4 regions of the Pseudomonas sp. YA1 genome follow, and region 4 is predicted to be linked to each of the others. Evidence: riboswitches for the same ligand, from Rfam matches in the RefSeq annotation. Region 4 holds a riboswitch; each other region holds the start of a gene.
The links. Region 4 has a riboswitch for cobalamin ahead of btuB (TonB-dependent vitamin B12 receptor). Riboswitches for the same ligand answer to the same signal wherever they lie in the genome.

Region 1 (3,870 bases), on a different contig from region 4:
TGCAAGGCCAGCCGGCCGCGCCGCGCGCCGAGGTGATCGGCGCGCGCGGGCCGTTCAGCCTGGATGGCGAACGGGCGTTGTTCGAGCGCCTCGCCTGCGACGTGCTGGTGAGCAAGAACAGCGGTAGCCAGGCCACCGAGCCGAAGCTCCAGGTGGCGCGGGAAATGGGCCTGCCGGTGCTGGTCCTGGCACGTCCGGCGCTGCCGCCGGCGGACCGCGAGTTCGCCGACGGCGAGGCGCTGCTGGCGGCAATCCGCGATTGGGAAAGCGCCTGAAGCGAACGCCCACCCACTCGCCGCGACCTGTCCCGCCCCGTCTCCGATGCCGCTCACGCCGCGCTGAGATGCTCGTAGAGAATGGTCGCACCGACCAGGATCAGCACCACCCCGCCGACCATCTCCGCGCGCTTGCCGGTCACTGCGCCGAGCGCCCGGCCGAGCATGGTGCCGAGGGTGACCATGGTCATGGTGGCCAGGCCGATGGCACCGGCGGCGAGGAAGATGTTGACGTCGACGAAGGCCAGGCCGACGCCCACCGCCAGCGCGTCGATGCTGGTGGCCAGCGCCGTCACCGCGAGAATCCAGAACGAATGCTGGCCGGGCTTTTCCTGTTCCGTCGCATGATCCGCGCGCAGGCCGTTGTGGATCATGTGCAGGCCGAGCAGCACCAGCAGGACGAAGGCGATCCAGTGGTCCCAGTCGGCGACGAACTGGCTGGCGGCCTGGCCAAGCAGCCAGCCGACCAGAGGGGTGATCGCCTCGATCACGCCGAAGATTATCCCGGTGCGCAGCGCCTCCGACAGGCGCGGCCGATCCAGGCTGGAGCCCTTGCCGATGGCCGCGGCGAAGGCATCGGTGGACATGGCGAAGGCGAGGAAGATCAGGGAAACGGGATTCACGCGGATACTCCAGCCGGGCATGAGTCAACGACATGACCCCGCGGCCCGGCTTCGGCGCAGGAATGTCGTTGGTCTCACCAATCCGGATGGATGCGCTGGCCATGGCGGGTTGCCAAGAATGTTGACCAGCGCGCCGTCAACGGGTGACGGCAGGCTACTCCCCAAGGAAGGCCGGCAGCATAGCAGGCCGGCGTGAAGAAAATGTGATGACCCGGGAAGCTGCGCCAGGGCGTGGGGTCCGGCGAAGAAAGACTGCACGGGAGAACTGTTATAGTATAACATTTTATTCAATCCAGATCGTTCAAGGCTTGACTGGAAACGGTGCGGATGTTCCCATCCGGGCCGTTCCAGGTGCCTCCTGCCGCCGCGCAGGAGGTGAAACGGGAAGCCGGTGCGTCACTTCGGTGATCAGTCCGGCGCTGCCCCCGCAACGGTAAGCGAGCGAAATCCTCTTCAGGCCACTGTGCTCCGGCATGGGAAGGCGAGGATTTCACGACCCTCGCAAGCCCGGAGACCGGCCTGCAACGCCCTGTTGGCACACCCGCGGTGGGCGGGAGCGAGCCGGTTGTTCGAGGCGCTGTCGCGCCTGCGATTTCCTGCGCGTTCCGTCCTGCCCGGTCATGAGATGGAACGCCCATGCCCCGCTTCAGCCGTTTGCGCACCGAGCCTTTCGCCCTCGGCCTATCCACCAGCCTGCTGCTGGTACCGCCCGCCCTCGCCGAAACCGAGGAAGCCGCCCTCGCCCTGCCCAGCCAGTTGGTCAGCGTTCGCCAGGACCCCGCCGAACTCGACCACATCGATCTCGCCACGCCGGTCAGTGCCGGTTCGCGCCTGGGCCTCAGCGCCCTGGACACCCCGGCGAGCACCAGCAGCATCAGCGGCGAGGAAGTTCGCCGGCGCAACAACCCCAGCGTCCAGGCCGCCGTTACCCGCAGCCCCGGCATCAGCTTCATCGGCACCCCCGGAGATGGCGGTACCGGCCTCTCGGCGCGCGGCTTCAGCGGCCACGCATCGGTGATGCAACTGTTCGACGGTACGCGCCTGTACACCGGCATGGGCACGGTGAACTTCCCCAGCGATCCGTGGATGGTCGAGCGCATCGACGTGATCCGCGGCCCGGCCTCGGTGCTGTACGGCGAAGGCGCCACCGGCGCGGTGATCAACGTGGTGCCGAAGAAGCCTTTCGCCGGCGAGATCCGCAACCACCTGCGCCTCGGCTACGGCTCCTACGACAACCGCCAGTTGGCCCTGGACAGCGGCGGCTCGCTGACCGACAGCCTCAGCTACCGGCTCAACCTGAACCAGCAGCAGAGCCACGGCTGGATCGACCGTGGCGACTCGCGCAACCTGGGCATCAGCGCGGCGCTGCGCTGGCAGGCCAGCGACGATCTGGCCTTCACCCTCGCCCACGACTATGGCGACCAGGAGCCGATGAACGACTTCGGCACCCCGCTGGTCGGCGGCAAGTACCACAAGCGCCTGCGCGAGAAGAACTACAACGTGCGCAACGACGTGCAGCGCTACAACGACCAGTGGACCCGCCTGACCAGCGACTGGAGCCTTTCCGACAGCGTCACCGCGAGCAACCAGCTGTACTACATCAAGGCCCGCCGTCACTGGCGCAACGCCGAAACCTACGAATGGGACGTCCCGCGCGAAGAGCTGTTGCGCAGGGACTACCTGCGCATCAGCCACGAGCAGGAGCAGATCGGCGACCGCCAGACCTTCGCCTTCCAGCACGCCCTGTTCGGCCTCGACAGCCGCACCCTGGTCGGCGCCGAGTACAACCGCATCCGCTTCCGCCTGACCAACAACTCGCCCTATACCGATGTCGGCGGCGACTACATCGACCCCTGGCACCCCGCGCCTGGCTACTTCGAAAGCCGCTCGCCCTACCGGCCGCACTCGCGCAGCCAGACCCGCACCTTCGCCCTGTTCGCCGAGAACCGCCTGCAGCTCAACGAGCGCCTGTCGCTGGTGACCGGGGTGCGCCGCGACCAGAACCATATCGACCGCGACGACCTGCGCGCCGGCACCCGCAGCGACCGCAGCCTGCAGGGCGGCAACTGGCGCGCCGGGCTGGTCTTCGCGCTGACCCCGGAACTGTCGCTGTACGGCCAGTACTCCACCAGCGAGGACGGCGTGAGCAACCTGATCACCCTCAACGCGGCCCAGCAGCAAATGGACCTGACCCACTCGAAGCAGACCGAGGTCGGCCTCAAGCAACTGTTCCCGGACGGTCGCGGCGAATGGACCCTGGCCGCCTACCATATCGTCAAGAAGAAGCTGCTCAGCGCCAACCCGCTGCCGCCGCACGACGCGCAGCAGGTCGGCCAGCAGAGTTCGGACGGCCTGGAGGCCAGCCTGGAACTGAACCTGGCCCAGGACTGGCGGCTGTCAGCGAACGCCGCGCTGGTGCGTGCCGAATACGACGACTTCGACGAAACGATCGACAAGCAGACCTACTCGCGCAACGGCAACCGCCCCAGGAACGTGCCACGGCGCACCGCCAACCTCTGGCTGGACAAGTCCTTCGCCGAGACCCTGCGCGTCGGCGCCGGGCTGCGCTACGTCGACCGGCGCTACGCCGACGCCGCCAACCAGGCCAGCCTGCCCGGCTACACGGTGGTCGACGCCAACCTGGGCTGGCGGGTACGGCCGGACCTGACCCTCGGCCTTGAGCTGTACAACCTGTTCGACCGCCAGTACGCCCTGGCTGACAACAACAACGGCCAGCAATGGATCATGGGCCAGCCGCGCTCGTTCAACGTCACCGCCGACTTCAGTTTCTGAAGCCGGCACCGCGGCAATCGTCTCTGCTGAACCACCGGACCTGCGAGTAGCCATGTCGTCCCTTCACCTCGATGCCCTGCACTGGTCGCCCGACGCCTCCACCGAGTTGCTGCGCGGCGTGCACCTGGAAGTCCCGGCCGGCAGCTTCGTCGGCCTGATCGGCCCCAACGGCAGCGGCA
Region 2 (3,870 bases), on a different contig from region 4:
GCGTCGCCAGGCGGTCGTGGAGGTACATGTAGGAACCGTAGAAGAATGGGTCGCCCTCGCAGATCACCGCCACGTCGCGGCCGGCGTCCAGGTGCGCGGCCAGTTGTGCGGCGGCGGTGTCGTAGAAATCGCTGATGATGGTCTCGTAGCACAGCGGCGGTTCCAGCTTCTCGGTGGTCACCGGATAGACCAGCGGCAGGCGCAGCTGGGCCTCGTCCAGGTGCGCCTCGATGATGCCGAAGGCGTTGCCCTTCTTGCCCTTGGCCACGAAATAGCCGACCACCGGCGCCGCGCGCAGCAGGCGCAGGGCCTTGAGGGTGATCAGTTCGGGATCGCCGGGCCCGACGCCCAGGCCCAGCAGGCGGCCCTTCGCGACACTCATCATTCGCGCTCCGTGGCCAGGGCGTTCACCGCCGCGGCGGCCATGGCGCTGCCGCCACGGCGACCGCGGACGATCACGTAGGGCACCCCGCGGCTATCGGCGGCGAGCATCTCCTTGGATTCCGCGGCGCCGACGAAGCCGACCGGGAAGCCCAGGATCAGCGCCGGCTTCGGCGCGCCGGCGTCGAGCATTTCCAGTAGGTAGAACAGCGCGGTCGGCGCGTTGCCGATCACCACCACGCTGCCCTCCAGGTGCTCGCGCCAGTGCTCCAGGGCCACCGCCGAGCGGGTATTGCCGAGTTCCATGGCGAGCGCCGGCACGTCCGCTTCGTTGAGGGTGCAGATCACCCGGTTGGCGGCGGGCAGCCGCGAGCGGGTCACGCCTTCGGCGACCATCCGCGCGTCGCAGAGGATCGCCGCGCCGGCGGCCAGCGCGGCGCGGCCGGCGGCGCCGGCGCCCGGCGAGAAGCGCAGGTCGTCGACCACGTCGACCATGCCGCAGGCGTGGATCACCCTGACCGCGAGCTTTTCCAGGTCTGCCGGGATGCCGGCGAGGTTCGCTTCGGCGCGGATGGTGGCGAACGACTGGCGATAGATCGCCTGGCCATCGCGGATGTAGTCAATCATGCGGTTTTTCCGGAAGTGGGCTGGGAAGGCAGCGCCGCCAGGTAGTCGGCGGCCGTGGCGAAAGTCAGGCGGCTGGCCAGCAACTGGCCGAATCCGGGGTGGCATGGGTCGTGCCGGTACAGGTCGTAGAACCCGCCGCTGCGCGCCAGCAGGGTGAGCGGCGCGCGGTGGGCAGCGGCGCAGGACCGTTCGCAGCCGCACAGGTGCAGTTGCGGCAGGTCGCTGCGCGGGCCGAGGCGTTCGGCCAGGCGCAAGGCGTCGCCCTTGGTGTCGGCCAGGCCCCTGGCGCAGGCGCTGGAACCGCTGCAGGCGATCAGCCGCGCCAACGGCGCCTCGGGCTCGGTCAGCAGGCCGAGTCCGCGCAGGCCAAGCAGCGCCTGGTCGGCCTCGGCCTGCGCCAGGTTCGGCAGGAGCACACCTTGCCAGGGAGTCAGGCGCAGGCTGCCGTCGCCATGGCGTTCGACCAGCTCGGCCAGGCCGTCCAGGCAAGCGCTGTCGAGCCGGCCGAGCGGCGCCGCCGCGCCGACCATCGCCAGGCCCGGCTGGCGTTGCGGCTGGACGCCGAGATGACTCCACGCACGCCCCGGCGAACGCCGCCAGGCCGCCACCCGCTCGTCACGCCGCAGAGGGAAATCCAGGCGCGCCTGCAAGGCCTCCAGCAAGGGTTCTCCGGCCAGCTCCTGCAACAGGTGGCGCATCCGCGTCTGTTGCGGCTGGGCGCGTTCGAGGAACAGGTCGAGCAGCGCCAGCACCAGGGACTCGCCCCGCTCCGCCGGCAACGCCGCCAGGGGGCGGTCGCGGGCCGGGCAGCCGGCGAGTCCGAAGACCAGCGTCGCGGTCGGCGCCGCGGGCATCGGCGAGAGCCAGATGTCATGGGGATGTTCGAGCATCGCCAGGTCTTCGCCGCCGTCCAGCTGGATGGCGAACTTGGCCGACAGCGCGTGGTAGCGGCTGTCCGCCTGGAGCCGCAGCAACAGCCGAGCGGCCAGCGGGCGCACGTCCAGCGACAGGTGCGGATCGAGCCCGGCGGCCGGGCTGAGCATCAGGTTGCGCACGTCGTCGGCGCCGGCCAGGGACCCATGCCGGGGACCGAGGCCGGCGTCCAGCAGGCGGCGGACGAGCCGCTCTTCCTCGCCGCGACGGACGCCGCGCAATTGCAGGTTGGAACGGTTGGTCGCCTCGATCACGCCGCTGGCGCAATCCCGCGCCGCGGCCGCCACGGCGCGTGCCTGGGCGGCGTCCAGGCGACCGGCATCGAGCTTGATGCGGCAGATGCCGCCGTCCAGCGCCTGGACGATACGCAGCAGGCCGGGACAGGGTGACGGACGTGGTACGGGCAGGGGCGCCGGGGTCTGGTCGTCGTTCAAAAACGCTACTCGAATCGGCGTCGCGGCGACCGCACCGCTGTCCCCCAGGGACAGACCACGGCATCGGTACACCCCGCCCGATGTTGGCACTCGCGACTGGTTTCGGCGGCAGGTCTCCTGGCTCGCAGCCCGGCGTTCCACCCGGGGGAGGAACCTCCGCTTCACGCCGCCTTCCCGGTAATCCAGTGGCGAATGGCGCGAATACAGGCTGCATACAGTTGCGGGGGCAGCCACGGCTAGGCCCGGGCTTCGAAAAGACCGGGGCTCCGTGTTCCCTCTTCGGCCCTCGTTGGCCCCGCGCTAACGCGAAAGGGCCGGGCACCGACGAACGCGCTATTATGCCGCCCAGCCCGGGGCCGGGAAAACCCATTCCGTCCGGAAGCCGTCGCGGGCCCTTCACAGACGCATTTCAGGAGTATCGGAACCGTGTCATCGGCAGACTCGACGCCTCCCTGGCTGACCCTGGTGGGCATCGGCGAGGACGGTTATCCCGGCCTCGGCAAGCAGGCCCGGCGTGCCCTGCTGCAAGCCAGCCGGATCGTCGGCGCGGCGCGCCAGCTGGAACTGCTGCCGCCGTGCATCGGCGCCGCCCGCGAAACCTGGCCGACGCCGTTCTCCCTGGAACCATTGCTGGCCCGGCGCGGCCAGCCGACCTGCGTGCTGGCCAGCGGCGACCCGATGCTGTTCGGCGTCGGCGCCAGTCTCGCCCGGCAACTGCCGGCGACCGAACTGCGGGTCCTGCCGGCGCCCTCCTCCCTCTCGCTGGCCGCCGCCCGCCTCGGCTGGGCCCTGCAGGAGGTCGCCTGCCTGTCGCTGGTGGCGCGTCCGCTGGCGGCGCTGCAGGCACAGGTCCACGACGGCCGGCGCCTGCTGGTCCTCAGCAACGACGGCGACAGCCCGGCCGCCATCGCCCGCCTGTTGAGCGCCCGTGGCTTCGGCGCCAGTCGCCTGAGCGTGCTGGAACACCTCGGCGGGCCGCTCGAGCGCCGTCTCGACGGCCTCGCCGGCGACTGGTCGCTGCCGCGCGCCGCCGATCTCAACCTGGTGGCGGTGGAATGCCGCGCCGGCACCGGCGCCGTGCGCCTGCCGCTGACCCCGGGCCTGGCCGACGAGGCCTATCGCCACGACGGCCAGCTGACCAAGCGCGACGTCCGCGCCGTGACCCTGGCGCGCCTGGCGCCCTGCCCCGGCGAGCTGCTCTGGGACGTCGGCGCCGGCTGCGGCTCCATCGGCATCGAATGGATGCGCGCGCACCCCAGTTGCCGGGCGATCGCCATCGAAGCCAACGACGAGCGCCAGGAACATATCCGCCACAACCGCGACGCCCTCGGCGTACCGTCCCTGCACCTGGTCGCCGGCAGCGCCCCGGAGGCGCTGCTGGAACTGCCCGAGCCGGACGCCATCTTCATCGGCGGCGGGGTCACCGCCGAGGGCGTGCTGGAAACCTGCTGGGAGCGCCTGCGGCCCGGCGGCCGCCTGCTCGCCAACGCGGTCA
Region 3 (3,870 bases), on a different contig from region 4:
GCCGATAGCGGCGGCGAAATTGGCGACTCGCTCGGCCTGGGTGCCGACGTCGTAGCTGGCCTGTTGCGGCTTGCTGCTGTCGCCGAAGCCGGGCAGGTCGAGGGCGACCACATGGTAGCGCTCGGTCAGCGGCCGGGCGAAGCGCAGCCAGTTGTCCTTGTCGGCGCCGAAGCCGTGGATCAGCAACAGGGTCGGGTTCTTCTCCGAGCCACCTTCCAGGTAGGCGATCTCCAGGTTGTCGACCTGCACGCTGTGCTCGCTGAGACCGGCGAGACCGCGCTCGACGGTGCGTACGCTGGCGAGGAGGGTAGCCGGGACGAAGTAGAGGACGCCGGCGGCGACCGCCAGCAGCAGAACCAGACCGAGGAGGAATCGTTTCATGGGTGTCCGAAGGCTTCAGGAAAAAAGGGGCAAGCGCTGAACGCTAGCCGTGCCGGCCCGCTGTCGCAAGCCTTGCGACGAGTCTAGGCGTGCTGCCGGTGGTCGGCGCCGAACCTAAGGACGGCGGTTCAATCGCCGGGTCGATAGAGATGTCGATGCTCGGCGCGGTACAGCGAAGAGTCGGCGAAGCCTTCGGCGGCCAGCACCTCGCCGACCAGGATCAGCGCGGTGCGACGGAAATTCCTGGCGGCGACCTTGGGCAGGATGTCGCCGAGGCTGCCGCGAACCTGTTCCTGGTCGGGCCAACTGGCCCGGTGGATCACCGCGACCGGGCAGTCGGCGCCGTAGTGCGGCAGCAGTTCCTCGACGATCTTCGCCAGGTGGGCGACGCCCAGGTGGATCGCCAGGGTCGCCCGGTGCCGCGCCAGGTCGCCCAGGCTCTCGCCTTCCGGCATCTTCGTGCGTGCGGCGTAGCGGGTCAGGATCAGCGTCTGGGACACTTCGGGCAGGGTCAGCTCGCAGCCGAGCAGGGCGGCACAGGCGGCGGTGGCGGTGACTCCGGGGACGATCTCATAGGGGATGCCGAGTTCGCGCAGGTGGCGGATCTGCTCGCCGATGGCGCCGTACAGGGAGGGATCGCCGGAATGCACGCGGGCTACGTCGAGGCCGCGGCGATGGGCTTGCGCAAGTAGCTCGACGATCTGTTCGAGGTCCAGCTCGGCGGTGTTCACCACCTGGTCGGCCTGGTGCCCCTCGAGCAGCGCTTGCGGAACCAGCGAGCCGGCGTAGAGGATCACCGGGCACTGGCGGATCAGGCGCTGCCCCTTGACGGTGATCAGGTCGGGGTCGCCGGGACCGGCGCCGATGAAATAGACGGTCATGGGAGTTCTCGATCGGTGAGAAGACGTGCCAGGGCGATGCTCGCCCGGTCGTCGCTGCGTTTCGCCCCGAGCAGATCGGCGCGACCGCCGCCCAGGCGTTCGGCCAGGGCCAGGGCGGCGGCCTCGGCGACGCTGGAGCAGCCGGTTTCGCGCAGCGCGACGGCGGAGGGGCTGAGCAGGCGCGGCTCGTAGTCGTGCAGGACGGCGGGTGCGAGGAAATGCACGGGGCGTTCGAGCAGCGTGGCCAGTTGCCGCAGGCCGGGTTCGTCGCGTTTGCCGTCGATGCTGGCGAGGGCGTCCAGCTCGGCCAGGCTGCGCCCGTGTTCGCCCAGCGTTCGCTCCAGCAGCGCGCGCAGATGCTCGGCGCTACAGCCTCGGCGGCAGCCGATGCCGGCGATCAGCAGGCTGGGGATGGGCAGGGGCATGCGCGCACCGGAGGAGATGGAAGGAGAGACACTATGGACCCGCGACCGGCAAGGGTCGCGGGTGGCAGGCGGTCAGGCGTCGACGCCGCCCCGGTTGCGCCGGAACAGCCAGGCAGCGGCCAGGCCGAGGGCGGCCCATAACAGCGCATTGCTGACCAGCGAGGCGACCACGAAACGCTGGGCCAGGGCTTCCGGCGCCAGGCTGGCATGGACCTCGGGCTGCGGCGCGCCGAACAGGTGCGGCAGCGCCAGCAGGACGGCGCCGACCAGCTTCAGCGGCCAGTTGCCGCCGAACACCAGCAGGGCCAGGCCCACCGCGGTGGCGGCGGCAGTGGCGATCCACCAGTACTGGCGTTGCACCAGGTCGGCCGCGGCGGTACCCGGCAGCTCCGGCGGCAGGCCCAGCGACGGCGCAAGGCAGAACACCGCGTAGCCGGCCAGGCCCCAGAGCAGGCCCTGCCAGGTCTGGCCCGGCGCGCGCAGGGTGAAGAGGCCGGCGAGCATCAGGGCGAAGCCGACCGCCACCACCAGGTTGCCGCCGGTGGTGGAGAGGGTACGCTGCCAGCCGTCTTCCGGCTCCCAGGCCTCCTCGTCGTGGACATGGGCGGCGACGCCGGGGGCGTGTTCGTGGGGCTGGGCCGCGACCGGCTCGCTCTTCTCGTAGGTCTCCGCCTCGAGGATCAGCGGGGTGACCCAGAGAATCTGCAGCAGGGTCAGCAGCAGGGCGGCGAGCAGGCCGGCGAAGCCGGCGGTCTGGGCGATACGCTTGATCATCCTGGTTCCCTCGCGACTCAGTGGCAGGGGAAGCCGGAGCTGTGCCGGGTATCGTGGGCGGCGTTGTGTACCGCGTCGATGTGCGAGAAACCGGCGAAATAGACCAGCAGCGCACCGAGCAGGCCGGCGCCGATGGCCAGGCTCAGTCGCTTCGACAGGGAGGTGGTGGAGCTGGCGTGCGCCAGGGTGCTGCTGGACATGGTGCGTTCCCTCTGGATTGGCATGGGCGTGGCAGAGGAGTACGCACGAGGAACGGGCCCGGACGGCCCGCTTCACGCTTGCGCCCGCCCACCGCGGGTGAATCAAACGAAAGGTTCCAGGCCGGTCTCCGGGCTCGCGCGCGATGCGCTTACCGTTGCGGGGGCAGCGCCGGACTGGCTCGGAGAGCGTCACCGGCTTCCCGTTTCACCTCGTGCGCGCCGGCACGAGACACCTGGGACAACCCGCCTAGGACAGCATGAAGGACCGCCGGGCGTCAACCGGCCCGATTGACCCTGGCCCGCGCACTGCGTAGCCTTGCCGGTTCGAGGTTCCTCGCCGGCGACGGCGGGGCTAAGAGGGAACGCGGTCGATGCCGCGGCTGCCCCCGCAACTGTGAACGGCGATCGTTCCCCAATGCCACTGCGTGACGCGGGAAGGCGGGGAACCGGCGGAGACGCCAGACCGTGAGCCAGGAGACCTGCCTCGTCGATCCCGTGGCGCGATGCCCGGGGACAAGACTTCCATACAACCGGGCGGGGTGATCCGGTGGCGAATCCGTTGCGCGGCCCCTGCGTCCGCGCCACTCGTCCGCATGCCCGCCGAGCTGAACAAGGGCTGCCCATGAAAACCCTGGCGAAACTCCCCGTCACCATCGTCACCGGCTTCCTCGGCGCCGGCAAGACCACCTTGCTCCGGCACATGCTGGACAACGCCGAAGGCCGGCGCATCGCGGTGATCGTCAACGAGTTCGGCGAACTCGGCATCGACGGCGAGATCCTCAAGCAATGTTCCATCGGTTGCAGCGAAGAAGAGGCGCAGGGCCGCGTTTTCGAGCTGGCCAACGGTTGCCTGTGCTGCACCGTGCAGGAAGAGTTCTTCCCGGTGATGCGCGAGCTGGTGGCGCGCCGCGGCGACCTTGACCAGATCCTCATCGAGACCAGCGGCCTGGCCCTGCCCAAGCCGCTGGTGCAGGCTTTCCAGTGGCCGGAAATCCGCAACGCCTGCACGGTCGACGCGGTGATCACCGTGGTCGACAGCCCGGCGGTGGCGGCCGGCACCTTCGCCGCCCATCCCGAGCAGGTGGACCAGCAACGCCGCCAGGACCCCAACCTCGACCATGAATCACCGTTGCACGAACTGTTCGAGGACCAGTTGGCCAGCGCCGACCTGGTGATCCTGAACAAGGCCGACCAGCTCGACGCCGAGGC
Region 4 (3,870 bases):
GTTCGGCTGCCCCCAGGGGCGCCCCGGCGCCGGACGCGGATCGTTGCCGATCAGGTCGTCGACGTTGGTACGGAAGGCATTCACCGCCCAGTGCCCCCAGCCATGCGTACCGCTCAGCCCGACTTCCAGGCTGCGCGAAGTCTCGGCGTCCAGGTCGGGATTGCCGTAGTCGGGGTAGTAGAGTTCGTTGAAGGTCGGCGCCTTGAACGCCGTGCCGTAGCTGACGGTGAAGCGCAGCGCGTCGCTCAGCGCGTAGCCCCAGGCGGCGCTGCCGGTATCGTGCACGCCGAACTGCTGGTTGTCGTCGCGGCGCAGGCTCAGTTGCCAATCCTGGCGACCGTACCGGCCGAGGTACTGGGCGAACCAGCCTTTGTTCAGCCGCGAGTCGACGCTGAAGGCTTCGCTGCTGCTGATCTCGTCCTTCTGCCAGTCGTAGCCGAGGGTCAGCACATGGCCTTCGGCCAGGGTCAGGTCGTTCTGCCAGGACAGGCTGTCGCGACGGGTATCGAAGCGCGAGTAGAAACGGCCATCCTGATAGGCATCGGCCTTGTCCTCGCTGCGCCCGGCCTGGAGGGTCACCAGCCAGGGATCGAACGGAGTGAAGCGGGCACGGCCGCCGACCAGGTTCTGCTCGCCGTCGGCGTTGGCATTGAAACCGGAGTTGCCGAAGACCTGGTCATAGTCGTTGTGCGACTTGGCCCTGAGCAGGGTGCCGTCGAGTTCCAGGCCATTGTCGAAGCGATAGCCGCCGCGCAGGTTGCCGGACAGGTTGCGGTAGCCGTCGCGGTCTGGCTCATAGCCCGCAGTACCGGCGCGCTTGGTATTGATCCCCGCCGTATCGAAACTGCTCACCCCGAGGCTGTACCAGCCGTTGCCAGCGCCGCCGCTGACCCCGGCGCTACCCTCCAGGGTCTGATGGGTGCCGTAGCCGGCGGAGAAGAACGGCTTGGCGCCCTGGCCGTCGCCGCGCCGGGTGAAGATCTGGATCACCCCGCCGATGGCCTCCGAGCCGTACAGGCTGGAACGCGGCCCGCGGACCACCTCGATGCGCTCGATCAGCTCCACCGGCAAGTCCTGGAACGCGGTGAGGCCGGCGCTGGCCGAGCCGACCTTGATGCCGTCGATCAGCACCAGCACATGGTCGGACTCGGTGCCGCGCAGGAACAGCGTGGTGTTCTTGCCGAAACCGCCGTTGTTCGCCAGCGACACGCCGGGTACCTGGCGCAACAGCTCCGGCACGCTGCGCGCCTGGCTGCGCTCGATATCCTCGCGGTCGATGACGCTCACCGCCGCCAGGCTCTGGGAAGCGGTCTGGGCGGTACGGGTGGCGGTCACCACCTGGTCGGCAAGGCTGACCGGTTCGGCCAGGCTCAGGGAAGACGCGCCGCACAGCGCCACGGCTGCCGGGGTCAGGAAAACTCTGTTCATGCTCTGCGCTGCTCCGTCGCTCTCACCCGCGCGACCTGGGTTGAGGCAGACGGAGGACGAAGCGACGGCAGGAGACGTCCGACAGCGCCCTCCGCGATGCCGTGGGTGCGTCAGGCCGGTCTCCGGGCTCGCGAGCGAAGCGCTGGACGCTTCCAGCCGCGCCTTCCCATGCCGGAGCACAGTGGTCATCGAGCAGCTGTCTGATTCGCCTACCGTTGCGGGGGCAGCGCTGGCCTGGTTCCGACGGAACGCACCAGCTTCCCTGTTTCACCCCTTGCGGGGCACCTGTCGCAAGGCGCGCAGCTTAGTGGTTCGGGGCTTGCGCGGTCAATGTGGCCGGCCACCGCAGAACTAGCGCCCGGCTCCGGGGAGCGGGTCCACGCGCAGCGCCGTCCCGGCCGGAGCATGGCTGCGGCACCACTGCCGCCAGGTGGCCTGCAACTGCACCAGCGCGGCGCCGGCCAGCTCGCCGCGTTCGCTGCCGGCCAGCGGGCTGGCGGCCAGGGCCTTGAGCAGGCGCGCGGTCGGCGGGTCGAGGGCGTGTTCACGCTCGGCCCGCGGGCCATCGCCCAGCAGCACCAGGCGCAGGCGCCGCAGGTAGCGGTCGCGGGCCTGCGCCAGGGACGCCGGGACCTCCTCCAGGCACTGCCGCAGGTAGAGCAGCTCGTCGCCGAAGTCGAGTCCCATCAGGCCGTCCGACCAGGGCTGGCGGCGCCCCTCCGGCAAACGGTCGTAGCGCTGCGCCAGGCGGATCAGGCGATCCGCGGTGCGCCCGCCGAACCAGGCCTCGGCCTGCGCCGGCGAGCGCAGGGTGAGCCGCGCCAGGTCGCCGAGGGTGGCCTGCAGCATGCGCCGGTAATGGCGTTCGCCCGGTCGCAGGCTGACCAGGTTGAACACCAGCACGGCGAAGGCCACCCCGAGCACCGTCGACAGGGCGTTGTTGAGGAAGTGCGCGAGGTCGTAGCTCATGCTGTTGCTCGGCGCGACGTTCTTCACGAAGAAGATGCAGAACGGCGAAGCGATCCCGGCCAGGCTCGCCCGGTTCACGCACAGCGCAGCGAAGAACAGCGGTACGCCCAGGCCCAGGCAGAGCAGCGGGAAGCCGTCCACGCCGGGCAGGTAGAACAGTGCGACGAAGCCGGCCAGCGGGATCGACAGGAGAATCCCGCGAAGGAAGTTCAGGCCGGCCTGGGCCGGGTTGTCGCGGCTGGCGAAGAGACTCAGCACCACCCCGGTGATCGACACCGCGCCCAACCCGCTCGGCCAGGCGCTGGCCAGCCAGAACGCGGCTACGCAGAGGAACGCCAGGGCGCTGCGCAGGCCGAACAGCACGCCGCGCTCGATGTCCCGGTGCCAGGCGATGGCGCCCGGCGCCTGGCGGGTGGGCGCGCCATAGACCAGCGCCTCGACGCTGCGCCCGGCCGCCCCCGCCTCGCCGAGCAGGCGTTCGAGGCAGACCAGGCACAGGTGCAACTGTCCGTGCGCCGCGTCCAGCGCCAGGCGCAAGCGCTGCCGGCAGGCCTCGAACTCGGCCTGGCGGCCCTCGCGCAACAGTGCCTCGAGTTCTTCCAGCCAGGGCTGCAAGGCGTGCGCGCTGGCCGGATCGAGCAGCCTCCGCTCGCGAGCCACCTTGCGCGCCGCGCGCAGCAGACCGAGCAGGTCGAGGCCTAGCACGCGCAAGGCCTGGGAACGGGCGCGGCCGAGCGCACCCTCGAACCAGGCGTGGTCGCGCTGGGCGTCCGCCGCGGCGATCCGCCCCAGCGCCGCGAGCAGCTCGCCGCGTTCGTCGGCGCCGCGCAGCTCCGCCGCGGCCGCCTGCAAGCCGGCCTCCCAGGCCGCCTTGCCCTGGTTCGCCAACTGGCGTTCCAGGCGCCGCGGCCAGAGCAGCACATTCACCAGCGCCGCGCAGAGGATGCCCAGGCCGATCTCCGAGCAGCGGGCCACCGCCTGGTCGAACACCGTCGCCGGATCGGCGCTGGCCGGCAGGGCGACGATCGCCGCGGTGTAGCCGGCCAGGACGAAACCGTAGGACGCATGATTGTGCAGCAGCGACGCGCCGGCGGTGCAGAACGCCAGCCAGAGCGCCATCAGCAGGAGGAAGGGCAGCGATGCCTGGCCATAGAGCGCGACCATGCCGATGGACACCAGCGCACCGGCGCAGGTGCCGATCAGGCGGAACATGCCCTTGGCCAGGACCATGCCGCTATAGGGCTGGCTGACCACGAACACCGTCATCAATGCCCATTGCGGCTGCTCCAGCTCCAGGCTGAAGGCCAGGTACAGGGCCAACCCACCGGCCAGCAGGGCCTTCACCGCGAACTGCAGTTCGTGCAGACGCGGGCACAGCAGCACCTGCACCAGGTCGGAGGAAAAGAAGGAAGGCTTGGCCATCGCGGGCGCCCCGAAATACATGAGCGAGCGAATTATTAGCAAGCTAATTTT

Region 1: linked by a shared signal. The riboswitch ahead of AC4OR5_RS05290 (TonB-dependent receptor) and the one ahead of btuB (TonB-dependent vitamin B12 receptor) in region 4 are both predicted to bind cobalamin.
Region 2: linked by a shared signal. The riboswitch ahead of cobG (precorrin-3B synthase) and the one ahead of btuB (TonB-dependent vitamin B12 receptor) in region 4 are both predicted to bind cobalamin.
Region 3: linked by a shared signal. The riboswitch ahead of AC4OR5_RS05105 (CbtB domain-containing protein) and the one ahead of btuB (TonB-dependent vitamin B12 receptor) in region 4 are both predicted to bind cobalamin.

Annotation. Positions count from the first base shown of each region.
Region 1 is NZ_JBZWBG010000003.1:209,427-213,296, reverse strand. Features, by position in the region: gene AC4OR5_RS05300 (cobalt-precorrin-6A reductase) at 1-275, shown strand, start outside; gene mntP (manganese efflux pump MntP) at 329-898, opposite strand; yybP-ykoY riboswitch at 907-1,073, opposite strand; cobalamin riboswitch at 1,231-1,435, shown strand; gene AC4OR5_RS05290 (TonB-dependent receptor) at 1,535-3,691, shown strand; gene AC4OR5_RS05285 (ABC transporter ATP-binding protein) at 3,744-3,870, shown strand, end outside.
Region 2 is NZ_JBZWBG010000003.1:215,019-218,888, reverse strand. Features, by position in the region: gene AC4OR5_RS05325 (precorrin-2 C(20)-methyltransferase) at 1-385, opposite strand, end outside; gene AC4OR5_RS05320 (precorrin-8X methylmutase) at 382-1,008, opposite strand; gene cobG (precorrin-3B synthase) at 1,005-2,375, opposite strand; cobalamin riboswitch at 2,466-2,716, opposite strand; gene AC4OR5_RS05310 (bifunctional cobalt-precorrin-7 (C(5))-methyltransferase/cobalt-precorrin-6B (C(15))-methyltransferase) at 2,802-3,870, shown strand, end outside.
Region 3 is NZ_JBZWBG010000003.1:168,841-172,710, forward strand. Features, by position in the region: gene AC4OR5_RS05085 (alpha/beta fold hydrolase) at 1-381, opposite strand, end outside; gene cobM (precorrin-4 C(11)-methyltransferase) at 510-1,262, opposite strand; gene AC4OR5_RS05095 (cobalamin biosynthesis protein) at 1,259-1,687, opposite strand; gene AC4OR5_RS05100 (CbtA family protein) at 1,760-2,461, opposite strand; gene AC4OR5_RS05105 (CbtB domain-containing protein) at 2,479-2,661, opposite strand; cobalamin riboswitch at 2,764-2,913, opposite strand; cobalamin riboswitch at 2,972-3,162, shown strand; gene cobW (cobalamin biosynthesis protein CobW) at 3,284-3,870, shown strand, end outside.
Region 4 is NZ_JBZWBG010000008.1:128,490-132,359, reverse strand. Features, by position in the region: gene btuB (TonB-dependent vitamin B12 receptor) at 1-1,428, opposite strand, end outside; cobalamin riboswitch at 1,525-1,732, opposite strand; gene AC4OR5_RS13220 (FUSC family protein) at 1,780-3,819, opposite strand.